DNA from 3 places in the Asticcacaulis solisilvae genome. Region 1 is predicted to be linked to each of the others. Evidence: predicted binding sites of a transcription regulator. Region 1 holds the regulator's gene; each other region holds the start of a gene.
What was found. The regulator LexA, encoded in region 1, represses DNA repair genes until DNA is damaged. The targets are predictions, from matches to a motif close to ATGTTCNCNANNTGTTCT.

Region 1 (5,026 bases):
CAGGAAGCGATTTTGGCGCTCCTTATAGCCGTCTTTGCCGGCAACCCAAGTTAAATCAGTCAGCGCGGGGGATGGTGGCGGCAATTCCGGTTCTGGATACGGTCAGGCGACGGCTTTCGGATGCGATCGAAGCGCAGACCGGTCGCGCCTTCCTGTGGCTGCCCGTCGCCTTCGGCGCCGGCGCCGCCACGTGGCTCTACCTGCCATTCGAGCCTGCATCATGGACAGTGCTCCTGCCGGCACTCGCCCTCGCCGGGGCATGCCTTCTCATGCGACGCTTTCATATTTTCTCGTATTCTATTATTTTTCTGAATATTTTATGTGCATTCTCGGTCGGCATGAGCGTCTGCGCCCTGCGATCCGACCACGTTCGCGCGCCGGTCCTGTCGTCCGATCGCACGACCTACAGTCTCGACGCCTTCGTCATCGACGACCTGTCGTCATCGTCCGACCACCCGCGGCTGTTGCTGGCGCCGATTCGCATGGATGGCGTGGCGGCGGACAAGACGCCGCTCCGCATACGGGTCAGCCTGAGGCCAGGAAGCAATGCCGATATCCGGCCGGGCGACGCCGTGTCGCTGTTCGCGATTCTCAACCCGCCGCCATCGCCGCTCATTCCCGGCGGCTACGACTCGGCGCGCACCGCCTGGTTCCAGGGGATAGGCGGGGTCGGTTTCGTGCCCGGTGAAATTCGAAAAATCGACGAAAAACCAGTATCATGGAGATTAAAGCTCGTCCTCGGCATAAACCAGCTGCGGGGACACCTGACCGGCATCATTCATGACGCCATCGCGCCGGTATTCCTGGACGGGGACACGCTCGGCGGATTCGCCGCGGCCCTGGTAACCGGGCAGCAGCGCTATATCCCCGACGTCTTCGTTGGCACCATGCGCGATTCGGGCCTGGCCCATATCCTGTCGATTTCCGGCGTGCACATGGCGATTGTCGGCGGCGCCGTCTTCTTTGCCCTGCGTTACGTCATGGCGCTATGGCCCTGGCTGGCCTTACGCGTGTCGATCAAGAAGCTGGCGGCGGCCTTGAGTATCGTCGCCATCCTCATCTATCTTGCCCTGTCGGGCGCACCGGCGCCCGCCGTACGCTCGGCCGTGGTCGCCATCGTCGCATTCCTGGCCATCCTGTGCGACCGCAAGGCCCTCAGCCTTCATTCACTGGCCATCGCGGCCCTCGTGGTCATGCTGCTGACCCCCGAAGCTGTCATCCAGCCGGGCTTCCAGATGTCGTTCGCGGCTACCGCCGCCTTGCTGGCCCTGGCCGAGGTCCATCACGCGCCGATCCGCGAAATCCACGTGCCCTGGTGGGTCAGGACCGTCCAGTCATCGATTGAAGGACTGTGGCTGTCGCTAAAGGTCAGTATTGTCGCCACGGCAGCGACGACGCCGTTCGCCATCGCTTATTTCAACCGCTTTTCGGTTTACGGGCTTGTGTCGAACCTGTTCGAAGCCCCGATCACCGCCGTCGTCATGCCGGCCCTGGCCATCGGTACCATCCTGTCGGCTACGCCCGTCGGCGTTTTTGCCTTGCGCATCGCCGCGTGCGGATTGTGGCTGATCGGCAAGGTCGCCGCCATCGTCTCAGGCATTCCCGGCGCGGTTCTCAACTGGCCGGCGGCGCCCGATTACGTCCTGGCTATTTCGTTCCTGGGCGTGGTGTGGGCCTGCCTTGTCCGCGGGCGAATGCGATGGCTGGGCCTGGTTCCGGCGCTGAGCATCCTGTGGTGGCCGCGCCTGCCGGCAACGGACGTCTGGATCGATCCCACCGGCGGCAATGCCGCCATTCGCACCGGCGCACAGGCCTATGTGCTGCGGCCCAAGGTCAAGCGCTACGGCTTTGAACAATGGTCGCAGCGCTATGGCCTGAAGCCGGCCGATATCGCGGCGCGCGACTATGACTGTTCGGGGTATGCCTGCACGCCGTTGCCGGACGCGAAACTGCGCATCGGCTTCTGGTTTTCCAACAGGCCGCCATCGGCGATTGCCCTGGATACCCTTTGCCTCAACAGCGACCTCGTGGTGTTGCGAAGCCCGCTGGCCGACTGGCCGGACACATGCCATGGCGTGAACCACATTTCGTCGGGCGATTTCCGCCGGCTGGGCGCGATGGAACTGACACGCGCCGGTGCGTCATGGACGATAAAGGCCGCGCAGCCCCTGCGCGGCCATAGACCCTGGTCAGAACCTTCCGAAGCCGAAGATCAGTGATAGCGGCGCATCAGGCCGACCAGACGGCCCTGAACGCTGACCTCGTCGGCATTGTAGATACGCGTTTTGTAAGCCGGGTTGGCGGCCTCCAACGCGATCGACGCACCCTTCTTGCGCAGGCGCTTGAGCGTCGCCGTGTCGCCGTCGACCAGGGCCACGACGATCTCGCCCGACTGGGCGGTATCGGTCTTCTTGATGATGACGAAGTCACCGTCGAGAATGCCGGCATTGATCATCGAATCGCCTTCGATCTCGAGCAGATAGTGCTCACCGGCCCCCAGCATGACTTCGGGAACCTTCAGACGATCGCGTTCCTGGCCCATGGCCTCGATCGGCACGCCAGCGGCGATCTTGCCAAGCAGCGGCAGTTCGCGCGTATCGTCGTTGACCGGGCGGACAGCGTCCGGGCGCTTGCCTTCGACGACCTGCGGCACAAAGGCCTGGCGGCCGCGCGGCGGCGCCGAGGTCGTCGCCTGGTCGGGCAGCTTGATGACCTCCAGCGCGCGAGCGCGGTGGGCGAGGCGGCGGATGAAGCCGCGTTCCTCAAGGGCGGTGATCAGCCGGTGGATGCCCGACTTCGACGCCAGATCCAGCGCCTCCTTCATTTCGTCGAAGGACGGCGACACGCCGCTCTCCTTGATGCGCTCGTGAATGAACATCAGGAGTTCGCGTTGTTTGGTCGTCAGCATGATGGACACCTGTCTTGATCTTGCCTGTTCTTACCGCATACCGGTGAACAAGCCATGAACATATGGCAAGTGTTCTGTGTGTGTTCTAATCGATTGTCAAGGGGGCAAATGGTTAACGCCCGCGCTGAAGGCGCGAAGCGTTAGCGCAAGCCAAAAGCTACAGTTCAGCCGCCCAGCAACGCCTTCGTTGCCGCTGTAACGTCGCCTTGACGCATAAGGCTTTCACCGACCAGCATCGCCGTGGCGCCTGTGTTGGAGAGGCGCTTGACGTCGTCATGCGTGAAGATACCGCTTTCGGCGACCAGGACGTGGTCCTTGGTGACCATGCCGGCCAGGTCTTCGGTGACCTTCAGGTCGACGTGGAAATCCCTGAGATTGCGGTTATTTATGCCGATCAGCTTGGACTCGAGCTTAAGCGCGCGCTCCATTTCGGCGGCGTCGTGAACCTCGACCAGGGCGTCCATGCCGTAGTGCTTCGCAGCCGCGATCAGGTCTTCGGCCAGTTCGTCGTCGATCATCGCCATGATGACCAGGATCGCATCGGCACCGATGGCGCGCGATTCGGTCACCTGCCAGGTATCGACCAGGAATTCCTTGCGGATGCAGGGCAGGGATACGGCCTGGCGCGCCGACTGGAAGTGGCTTTCATGCCCCATGAAGCTGGGATTGTCGGTCAGGATCGACAGGCACGACGCGCCGCCCTTTTCATAGGCCTGCGCCAGGAAGGGCGGATCGAAGTCCTCGCGAATCAGACCCTTGGACGGCGATGCCTTCTTGATCTCGGCGATCAGCGACAGGCCATTGTCAGGTTTGTTGCGCACCAGGGCCTTCATGAAGCCGCGCGTCGGGCCGATATGCTCGATCTGCGATTCGAGGTCGTCGAGCGTCGTCGACGTCCGGCGATTGGCCACGTCTTCGCGCTTGTAGGTCGCGATTTTTTCCAGGATATCCAGCATTGCGCCCTCCAAGCCGTGCTGTGCGATCACGGTCGCGACGCTAACACGCTTCACAAATTACACTACTCACACTTTCCGTTATGGCGAACGGCGGCGTGAGCGTTACCATTTTCATCTTTTGAAATCAAATCAGGGACTTTTATGGCATCTCTGATGATTGACTTTACGGGTAGCGCTTCACTTTTCTCGCAGCCGCGTCACGCGGTCACGGCAATCAGCGTGTCCAGAGCCTTGCGGGCGCGCCCGTCGTCGATCACGGCCGCTGCCAGTTCGATTCCGTCCTTCAGGGTTTCAACCTTGTCGCCGACTAAAAAGGCGGCGGCCGAATTGAGCAGCACGATATCGCGATAGGCGTCCTTTTGGCCGTCGAGCAAGGCGGCCAGGCGCTCGGCATTATGAGCCGGCGCACCGCCGGTGATGTCGGCCAGCGCCGCACGCGGCAGGCCCACGGCTTCCGGCGTAATGTGAAACAGGCGGACATGCCCGTCGCGCCATTCGGCGATCTCGGTCTCGCCCGTCGTCGTCAGCTCATCGAGGCCCGAACCGTGCACCGACCAGGCGCGCGTGGCGCCAAGCGCGCCCAGCGCCTGGGCGATCGGCTCTACGAAGCGCACAGACGGCACGCCGACGACCTGGCGTCTGGCGCCGGCCGGGTTGCTGAGCGGGCCCAGCAGGTTGAAGATCGTGCGGAACCCCAGTTGCTGGCGGATCGGCGAAACGTGCCGCATGGCGCCGTGGTGCGCCTGGGCGAACAGGAAACAGATGCCGGCCTCGTCGAGCGCGCGGCGCTGCTGCGTCAATGTCGCCTCGATATTGACGCCCAGCGCCGCCAGCACGTCGGCCGTGCCGGACTTGGACGTAATGGCGCGGTTGCCGTGCTTGGCGACCTTGAGGCCGCCGCCGGCCGCCACAAAGCCCACGGCCGTCGAGATATTGAGCGTATGCAGGCCGTCGCCGCCCGTGCCGCAGACGTCGACCACGTCGTAGGGATGATCGAGCTGGATGGCGGCCTTGCGCATGGCGCGCGCGCAGGCGGCGATTTCGCCGACCGTTTCGCCGCGCAGACGGATGGCTGTCACGGCCGCGGCGACCTGGGCCGGGGTCGGTTCGCCGCGCAAACAGGCCGAGAAGAAGGTTTCGGCATCCTCTTCGGACAGGGTGG
Region 2 (5,026 bases), 240 kb from region 1:
TTGGGCGAACACGCGGCCATCAAAACCAGAAAGGGCAGGGCGAAGGCGATTCTCATGCCCTCACACTGCCCCGGAATGGTTAAGGTTTGTTAAGCGTGTTTTGGCTTGGAAAGCCAATGCAAGCTTCTTCTCCTCTCCCCGCTTGAGGGGAGAGGAAAGGCGCGAAGCGCCAAGGTGAGGGGTAACGCCTCAGTGGATACGCGCGCAGATTCTACCGATTTATCTCTCAGGCTCGCCGCCCTCTGCGCTTCATCCAGGGAGAAGAAAAAGACAATCGATATCCGCGGACTCTTTGCCTACTGCGCCGGCTCCAGATGCCGCTTTTTATGCCGCGCCAGCATCGGTTTCAGATACTTGCCCGTCCACGACTTGCTGTTTTCCGCCACATCCTCCGGCGTGCCGAAGGCCACGATCTCGCCGCCGCCGTCGCCGCCTTCCGGCCCGAAGTCGAGCAGCCAGTCCGCCGTCTTGATGACGTCGAGATTGTGCTCGATGACGATCACCGTATTGCCGCTGTCGGTCAGTTCATGCAGCACTTCAAGCAGCTTGCGCGTATCCTCGAAGTGCAGGCCGGTCGTCGGTTCGTCGAGGATATAGAGGGTCTTGCCGGTGGCGCGCTTCGACAACTCCTTCGACAGCTTGACGCGCTGCGCCTCGCCGCCGGAAAGCGTCGTCGCCTGCTGGCCGATCTTGATATAGCCCAGGCCCACGCGCTTGAGCGTATTGAGCTTGTCGCGGATCGTCGGCACGGCCTTGAAGACCTCGGCGCCTTCTTCCACACTCATGTCCAGCACGTCGGCGATCGAATAGCCCTTGAACGAGATATCGAGCGTCTCGCGGTTATACCGCTTGCCCTTGCACACGTCACACGTGACGTAGACGTCCGGCAGGAAGTGCATCTCGATCTTGATGACGCCGTCGCCCTGGCACGCCTCGCAGCGCCCGCCCTTGACGTTGAACGAGAAACGCCCCGGGCCATAACCGCGCGCCTTGGCTTCCGGCAGGCCGGCGAACCAGTCGCGGATCGGGCCGAAGGCCCCTGTATAGGTCGCGGGGTTCGAGCGCGGCGTGCGGCCGATCGGCGACTGGTCGATCTCGACGATCTTGTCGAAATATTCCAGCCCTTCGATCTTGTCGTGCGGCGCCGGATGTTCCGACGCGTTGTTCAGTCGCCGCGCCGCCGCCTTGTACAGCGTCTCCAGGGTAAAGGTCGACTTGCCGCCGCCCGACACGCCGGTGATGCAGGTCATGACGCCGACCGGGATTTCAGCCGTGACGTTCTTCAAATTGTTGCCGCGTGCCCCGATGACCTTCAGCATCTTCTTCTTGTTGATCGGGCGGCGCTCGTTGTCGGTGTCCTGCGAATAGAAGAGGGGGATTTCGCGCTTGCCGGTCAGGTACTGGCCGGTGATCGACTTCGGATTAGCCCGGATAGCCTCGGGCACGCCCTGCGCGATGATCTCTCCGCCATGGATGCCGGCAGCTGGCCCCATGTCGATGACGTAGTCGGCATTGAGGATAGCGTCCTCGTCGTGCTCGACCACCAGGACCGAATTGCCGAGGTCGCGCAGGCCCTTGAGACTGACCAGCAGACGGTCGTTGTCACGCTGGTGCAGGCCGATCGACGGCTCATCCAGCACGTAGAGCACACCCGTCAGGCCCGACCCGATCTGCGACGCCAGCCGGATGCGCTGGCTTTCGCCGCCCGACAGGGTGCCGGAATTGCGCGACAGGTTGAGATAGTTCAAACCCACATCATTAAGAAAGCGCAGCCGGTCTTTGATTTCCTTAAGAATTCGACGCGCGATATCGAGCTGCTTTTCACTCAGCTTCGACTCGATATTGCTGAACCACAGGTGCGCCTGTTCGATCGACAGGCGCGATATTTCCGAGATGTTCTTCGCGTCGATCTTGACGGCCAGGGCTTCGGGTTTCAACCGCGCACCGTTGCACGCTTCGCACGGCGTTTCCGACTGATAGCGCGCCAGGTCTTCGCGCACCCACGACGAATCGGTCTCGCGCCAGCGCCGGTCCATATTGGGCACGACGCCCTCGAACGGCTTGGTAACGTCGTAGCGGCGCGATCCGTCCTGGTAGGTGAACTTGATCTTTTCGGCGCCGGAGCCCTGCAGGATGATTTCTTGGATTTCGGGCTTCAGCTTGTCCCACCTGGTGTCGAGCTTGAATCCATAATGGATTCCCAGCGACTGCAGGGTCTGGGCATAGAGCGGCGACGGCCCCTTCGACCACGGCAGCACCGCGCCGTCCTCCAGCGTCTTCTTGGCGTCGATGATCAGGTTGCGGTCGAAGGCCAGCTTGACGCCCAGCCCGTCGCACACCGGACAGGCACCGAACGGATTGTTGAACGAAAACAGGCGCGGTTCGATCTCGGCGATGGTGAAGCCCGACACGGGGCAGGCGAACTTTTCCGAAAACAGGATGCGGCGCGGTTCGGTTTCGCCTTCGGCCACGTCGGCGAACTCGGCCACCGCCAGCCCGTCGGCGAGGCGCAGCGCCGTCTCCAGCGAATCCGCCAGGCGCGCCATGATTCCGTCCTTGACGATGACGCGGTCGACCACGACGTCGATATCGTGCTTGAAGTTCTTTTCCAGCTTCGGCGCGTCCTCGATGGCATAGTACTGGCCGTCGATCTTCAGGCGTTGGAAGCCCTGGCGCTGCAGGTCGGCGATTTCCTTCTTGTACTCGCCCTTGCGCCCGCGAATGTAGGGCGCCAGCAGCAACAGGCGCGTGCCTTCGGGCAGGGTGACGATCTTGTCGACCATTTGCGAGATGGTCTGGCTTTCGATCGGCAGGCCGGTGGCGGGGGAATAGGGGACGCCGACGCGCGCCCACAACAGGCGCATATAGTCATGGATTTCGGTGACCGTTCCGACGGTCGAGCGCGGATTTTTCGATGTCGTCTTCTGCTCGATCGAAATGGCCGGCGACAGGCCTTCGATCAGGTCGACGTCGGGCTTGGACATCAGCTCCAGGAACTGGCGCGCATAGGCCGACAGCGATTCGACATAACGGCGCTGCCCTTCGGCATAGATGGTATCGAAGGCCAGCGACGACTTGCCCGAGCCCGAAAGGCCGGTCAGCACGACCAGCTGGCCGCGCGGAATGTCGACATCCACGCCCTTGAGATTGTGTTCCCTGGCGCCCCGAACCTTGATGAAGTCCTGATCGTGGTGGGAACTGGCCATGCGCCGCATATCCTTTAAAGCTACAAACCCGTCATATAGGGACCTATGCCGCGATTGCCAGCAAGGTTCAAGAACATTTTGGCAACATCGGTATAATTCCAGCAGCGACCGCTTGGTCGCCGCTGGCAAGGGCGACCGCCCGCCGGGCACGTTTGCCCGAGCCATGCGGCGATTGAGCGAAAGAATCTACAGCAGCATTTGCCAAATCGAACAATGCACGACACAGTGGAGCCTGAATTATGGGGCAGGGTCGGGGCAGGAGGGGCAACCATGCAGGTTACACTCGGCCACAGGGTGATCAGGGTTACCGTCGCAGGCCGCCAGTTCGACATCGGCGAACGCGGCCGGCTGACCGGCGCCACCACGGCTGCGCTGCTGATGCATCTGCTGGTCCTGTGGGTCCTGATCGCCAACGCGCCGCACCCCATGGACCTGCCCGCGCCGGACGCCATCAATGCCGAGCTGTACCGCGTCGAGCCGCTTCCGGAGCCGCAACCCGACCAGCCGCAACCGCAGCCCAGCGAGCGCGTGACACCGCGCCAGACGCCGCCCGAACCCGTGCCGCAGCCCGCGCAGCAGGCCCAGGTCCAGACACCTCAGCCGCAGACGGCGGCATCCCCGCAGCCGGTACCCGCGCCGCAACCGGCCCCCGTGCCCGACAAATCCCTGCAAACCGCGCCGCGCGACACCGAGGCCTTCCAGGCGGTAAAGCCTACCACACTAAGCAACCGCACCGATCGCGCCCTGCAGAACAATGACCGCTCCATGCCGACGGTCGCGGCCGATGAACCTCAGCGCAATCCCGACGCCACCAAAAAGAAGAAGCGCGAGGAAGAAGTCCTGGACGCCAATCCGAAACTCGCCCAGCAACACGATGTCAGCGATCTCAAGGTCCACGAAACGCCGCTGCCCAGCGTCGACGCCGCCCCGCCGGCGCCTTCGGGTCTCAGCCCCGACGCCTCACGCCAGGCCTCCGCGCCACCCGCCGGCGGCCAGTCGGGTGCGGCCGGGGCGAGGGGGTCAGCCGGCGCGGCGGCGCTGGGGCAACTGAAAGGCGGACGCAACGGCGTAACCCAGGCCCTGCAAAACCACGAGTCCTGCGTCGATATCCAGAAGAAGGGCAAGACGCCGCCGAAGGACTGCGACATGCTGGCCCTGGGACAGATGAACGGCCTCGGCCTCAAGCCCGACGCCCACCTTCAGGCCGCGGCGGCCGCGCGTGACGCAGACCTGCGTTACAAGACGCAGCCTGGCAATACGGACTACTGGAAGCGCGTCAATGACGGCCCGCAATCGCGTTATCAGCCCGACGATACGGTAAAGCCCGGCCAGTATTCCAACGACAAGGACGACCGCACCCGCAACGGCACGAACAACGATCCCAAGGCCAGGGTGTCGTACTAAATTGTCTACTTGATCAACCGGATATTGGTGACACTTCCACCACTGCTTCCGGTCATCTGCGTCAGGTTCCAGGTCGTGTTGTTCAGGATCAGCTGCCACACAACCATGGTCAGGCTGTCGCTCTGGATGCCCGACTTGGCGTTGAGGGTCAGCTGGCGCGAGGGCAGCCAGATCAGCCCGCTCAGCTGGTTGCTGACCGAATCGTTGAGCACGAACTGGGTCTTGGACAGGCCCGCCGCCTCATACATCAGGATGTTCTTGTAGGTGCCCGAAGTCGGCGCTGACAGGTTGGCTGAAATGCCGCTGTTGAACTGGATCTTGGACGTGTCGGCGTAATAGATGGTGACGCCGCTGCCCGTCCAGGTGCCGCCGTTGACGTTCCAGCCGCCGCCCTTGATGACATAGACGCCCGGCGC
Region 3 (5,026 bases), 1.2 Mb from region 1:
AGGCGAGATCCAGCCGGCAGCCGGCGACCAGGCGGACGCCGTGCTCCCGCGCCGCCTGGTAGGCCTGGACGATACCGGCGACCGAATTGCGGTCGACGACGCCCAGCGCCTCCAGCCCCAGTTCGCGGCCTCGCGCGAACAGCTCGTCGCACGAACTGGCGCCGCGCAGGAAGGAGAACTGCGTGGTGACCTGAAGCTCTATGTACGACGTCACGAAAAGACTCCGTGTACGTACCATTTGTGCTGTTCGGGATCGTCACTTTCGCCGTCGCCGGTGCGGAACAGCCAGAAGCGGCGGCCGTCCTCGACCTCGACGTGGAAATAGTCGCGCAGCGCGTCGGTCTCGGCCTCGCGCTTCCACCATTCTCCGAAGATGCGTTCGGGGCCGTCGGCATGGGTGACGATGTGGCGGATTCCTCGCCAGATAAAGGCTTTCGGCGGATAGTCGGGCAGGCGGCCAAGGGTAATAACGGTTTCCGGCCGGCGGAACAGACGCAAGGGGCGCGGCCAGTGCGCCGGCCAGGTCAGCCCGGCGCCGGCTCCAAGCACGTCGGTTCGCGCCACGCTGCGTTCGGGCACGTCGCTTTCCATCGGTTGCAGGCAGAAGATACGGTCCGCGCCGATGCGATTGCTCAGGATATCGACCAGGACCGAGATGTCGGGCGTTTGCGCCGCGTCATCGCTGCCCGTCTGTGTCGGAATCAAGGGCTCGGCCTCGGTGGCGACAAGCCGCATGCGCTCGATGCCGAAGCCCGGGTCGACGGTTTCGATCTGGTCGCATAGCAATCGCGTCAGGCGCTTGATATCGCGTACCGGCCGCGCCATGGCGACGCGCACGGCTTCGATGCGATTGTCGGTGCGGTAGAAGACCAGGTCGAGCTGGCGCGCGCCCAGACTCTTGCCTTCCAGGGCGTCGCACAAGGTCTCGGTCAGCTTGCCGGTATAGCGGGCGATCGTCTCGGGCGCGCCGATCGGTTCGGCGAAATGGCGTTCGATGCTGGTGACATCGGGCAGGCGGATAGGATCGATAGGTTCGGGCACGTGACCGAACGCCTGGTCGAGACGGCGCGCCAGGTCGAGGCCGAAGCGGCGGATCAGCGGCGCGCGCGGCTGGTCTACAAGGTCGCCGATCGTATCGAAACCCAGCAAGCTCAGGCCCGACACCACGTCGCGCGTCAGACGCAGGGCATTGAGCGGCAGGGCAGGCAGCCAGTCGCGGGCCGGGCCCATGACGGCGGTGCGTTTCGGCAAAAAGCGCGCCGCCGCGTGAGCCGCCCCCCAGCTATCGGCGACCGCGGCGCGCGCCGTGACGCCTTCAGCCTTCAGCGCCTCGACCAGCCGGTCGAGCACGCCGTCTTCGCCGCCGTTGAGGTGCGCGGCTCCCGTAATGTCGATGACCAGGCCGTTCGGCGCATCGGCCGCGACCACGGGCGAAAACCGCCTGAGCGCCCAGCGCGCCAGGGTATCCAGCGCTTCGGCATCGGCTTCGGGCTCGGCGTCGTGGACCACCAGGCCCTCGACCAGGGCCTGCGCCTTGGCCAGCGGCATACCGACATAAAGCCCCTGGTCGGCAGCGGCCTTGTCGAGCGCGGTGACGACGCGTTTGCGTCCGTCCATGCCTTTCAGGACCAGAGGCTGCTCAGGAGGCAGCGCGCAGCCGGGGCGGCGGCGCAGCCGGTCGGTGGACCAGCGCGGCAGGTAGAGCGAGACGACCCTTCTCATCGCAGGCCTCCACGGTAAAACGGGCGGCTTCTCCGCCCTTGCATCGCATCAGTTCGAGGTCCCAGCGCGCCCGGCCCAGGCCGGGGACGGGCAGGGGGGACGATGGCGCTGCCGCCACACGCCAGCGCGTCGTCGCCGAGGTCGGCTGACCGAATTCGGCGGCGGCCTTGACCTGTTTCCAGCGCCGCACGATGAGACACAGGGTGGCGTGGTCCTCGGCGGCCAGCTGCAGGCGGCGCGACGCCACCATGGGCAGTTTCGCTACCTCACCGACCACGGCGCCAAGGCCGCCGTGACGCAGGGCCTCCTCGCACACGGCCAGCAGCGTCTTGTCGTCGCCGGCCTCGACGTGGATGACGCGGCCGGGCGACAGCCCGGCCTGCGCCAGGCCGGGTGCGAACAGGTCGGACTGCGTAACGCACCACAGGACCTTGCCCGCCGTGCGCGCGGCGATGCCGGCGGCAAACAATCCGGCGGCGGCGCCGTCGACGACCCCGTCGCCGTGACCCGCCACCTCGTGCAGCGCGCCCAGCGCCAGTCCGCCGCCCGGCAGGCGGTCGTCGATCGCGGCTATGCCGAACGGCAACACGCCGGCCGCGCGCCGGCTGCCGTCGAGCGCCTGGATCCGCTGGCGCAGTTGGGCGAGTCCCGTGTGTGAGAGCTTCGACATGACAACCACCATTGCTCCGAGTTCTTCGGAATTATGTTCTCTTTTTGTTCCCATTCGAAATAAGAGTCAAGGGGGAAGGATTTTCGGGAACCTTTCGGCGGCCGGCGCATCCAATGGTCAGGCGTGGCGAGAGGCGCGCGCTGCAAATCCCGAGGAGGATAGTGATGTTCGTACGCACCGCATGCCTGATTGCCACCCTGATGCTGCCGGCCGCGGCCCTGGCCGACACGCAGATCAATGACGCGCAGATCGCCCACATCGCCTATACGGCGGGCAATATCGATATCGACGCCGCCAAACTGGCCTTGAAGAAATCGCACAATCCCAGGGTCCGCGCCTTCGCCGAGGACATGGCGCGCGACCACAAGGCCGTCAATGACAAGGCCCTGGCCCTGCTCGGCAAGCTGAAAGTCACACCCGAGGACAACGCCACCAGCCAGGCGCTGAAGGCCGGGGCCGACGCCGAGGCGAAAAAGCTGGAGGCGCTCGACAGCGCTGCCTTCGACAAGGCCTATGTCGACAACGAGGTCGCCTACCACAAGACGGTCAACGGCGCCCTGCGTGACACCCTGATTCCCAATGCGCAGAACGCCGACCTGAAATCGCTGCTGCAAACCGGGCTGAAGCTGTTCGAAGCCCACCAGGCCCACGCCGAAATGGTCGATGGGGAACTGCATTGAGGCATATCGCTTTTGTAGCGGCCGCCGTGCTGGCGCTGGCCTTTCCGGCCGGCGCCCGCACCTCGCAGAGCGCGACGGTGTTCATCCGCGACATGGCCTTCCAGCCGCCGTCGGCCGGGCTGACAGCCGGCGACACCCTGGTCTTCACCAATGCGGATTCCTTCCGCCACACGGCCACGGCGAAGGGCGAGTTCGATCTCGACCTCAAGCCGGGCGAAAGCCGCAGCGTCGTGCTGAAGCATTCCGGAACCTATGAGGTCACATGCCGCTACCACCCTACCATGACGATCCGCCTGACGGTAAAATGACCCGCCTTGCGGACCGTGTCACGGACGTGCTGAAATCGTTCCGGGAAGGATCGTCATGCTGACCGCCATAGATTATCGGGGTTTAAGCGAAGACGCCCTGGTCATGCACGCCCGCACGGGCGACCGCGACGCCTTCCGCGCCATCATGCAGCGCTGCAACCAGCGCCTGTTCCGCATTGCTCGCGCCGTACTCGGCAATGACGACGAAGCCGAGGACGCCTTGCAGGAAGCCTATCTGCACGCCTTTGCCGCCATTGCGGGCTTTCGCGGCGACAGCGGCCTGTTCACCTGGCTGTCGGCCATCACGCTCAACGAAGCCCGCGCGCGCCTGCGCCGCCGGCGCAGGACGGTCGAAATGACGGCGATCGAAAACCAGCCCAATGTCGTGGCCTTTCCGCTGACCGCTGTTCCGGCCGGGCCGGAAGACGAGGCTGCGCGCGCCCAGATGCGCCGCCTGCTGGAACGCGCGGTCGACGATCTGCCGGTCGACTTCCGGCTGGTCTTCCTGCTGCGCGAAGTCGAAGGCTGCTCGGTCGAGGACACCGCCGTACAACTCGGCTTGAAGGCCGCGACGGTCAAGACGCGGCATCACCGCGCCCGCCGCCTGTTGCGTGAAGCGCTCGACAAACAGCTGTCGGGCGCGTTCGGTGACGCCTTCGCCTTCCTCGGCGCGCGCTGTAATGCGATTACGGAAGCCGTGCTGCGGCGTCTGGAAACGTCATAACAGCAAGGCCGCTTGCAACAACGACGGATCTGCCCCTTCCGTCTGGATCGGCTTGACGCCGACCCAGCCACCTTCCCCGCTGCGCAGGGAAGGAATTGGATAGTGAAACTCCCTTCCTTCCCCTTTTAAGGGGAAGGTGGCAAACGCCGCGGCAAGCGGCGGATGACGGAAGGGGGAACGGCAGAAGCCATCGAGCTCTGACGCATCCACAATTATTCCGCCGGGCAGGCCGCGCCCTGCTTGGTCTCGCTCAGGCGCACCTCGGTCAGCACGACGTCGAGCGTGCCTTTGGTCTCCAGGTGCATGACGCTTGGTGTTTTCGACAGGTCCTGCGCCTTGAAGCACGACAGCGGTACGTTGATGGTCACCGCGCCTGGAGTCAAAAGCTTGGTCACCGGCACGGAGGCCGAGCCCACGCCCAGGCGGACCTCCGACGACGGCGCCGACTTGACGGTCAGGCTGACGCTCAACAGCATGGCGCCGTTGGCTTCGCGCGCCACGTCCGAAGGCGCGTCGGCGCCGATATCCACCCATGAATTACGCTTGCCCGCCCATTCGGCCTGGATGCCGTTATCCGCCGGCTGCACGGTGATCGCCGCCGAACCGTACAGCGTGGTGCGCGTGCCGACATAGGCCATGTGCGGCGCATTCGTGTCGCCGATCGTCAGGTGATATCCGTTCCACAACTGGCCCTTGGCGAGGTAGACGTTGCGCTCGCCGTAGCGCGTCGTTTCCTTGACCTCGGGCAGTTGCGGCGTGGTTTTCCGCGCCGCGTAGGTCAGGCCGAAACCGTAAGCAAACTGCGGATCGTAGGTTTTATCGCCGACATTGAGCGGCGTCTGGTCGGGGCGCTTCGGCCACGAGAAACTCAGGCGGCCGTTGAAGTCCTGGCGACCCAGCAACACGTCCGCGACCCCTTCGC

Region 2: the regulator LexA is predicted to act here: its motif matches at 3,277-3,294, upstream of uvrA (excinuclease ABC subunit UvrA).
Region 3: the regulator LexA is predicted to act here: its motif matches at 2,426-2,443, upstream of AB8717_RS17445 (ImuA family protein).

What each region holds. Positions count from the first base shown of each region.
Region 1 covers NZ_CP166196.1:2,468,602-2,473,627, forward strand. The annotation lists gene AB8717_RS11685 (ComEC/Rec2 family competence protein) at 270-2,219, shown strand; gene lexA (transcriptional repressor LexA) at 2,213-2,908, opposite strand; gene trpC (indole-3-glycerol phosphate synthase TrpC) at 3,073-3,864, opposite strand; gene trpD (anthranilate phosphoribosyltransferase) at 4,062-5,026, opposite strand, start outside.
Region 2 covers NZ_CP166196.1:2,231,381-2,236,406, forward strand. The annotation lists gene AB8717_RS10505 (carbonic anhydrase) at 1-56, opposite strand, end outside; gene uvrA (excinuclease ABC subunit UvrA) at 297-3,206, opposite strand; gene AB8717_RS10515 (hypothetical protein) at 3,477-4,610, shown strand; gene AB8717_RS10520 (Tad domain-containing protein) at 4,616-5,026, opposite strand, start outside.
Region 3 covers NZ_CP166196.1:3,708,516-3,713,541, reverse strand. The annotation lists gene AB8717_RS17455 (error-prone DNA polymerase) at 1-238, opposite strand, end outside; gene AB8717_RS17450 (Y-family DNA polymerase) at 211-1,722, opposite strand; gene AB8717_RS17445 (ImuA family protein) at 1,640-2,392, opposite strand; gene AB8717_RS17440 (DUF4142 domain-containing protein) at 2,557-3,072, shown strand; gene AB8717_RS17435 (cupredoxin domain-containing protein) at 3,069-3,380, shown strand; gene AB8717_RS17430 (RNA polymerase sigma factor) at 3,436-4,104, shown strand; gene AB8717_RS17425 (glycoside hydrolase family 3 N-terminal domain-containing protein) at 4,317-5,026, opposite strand, start outside.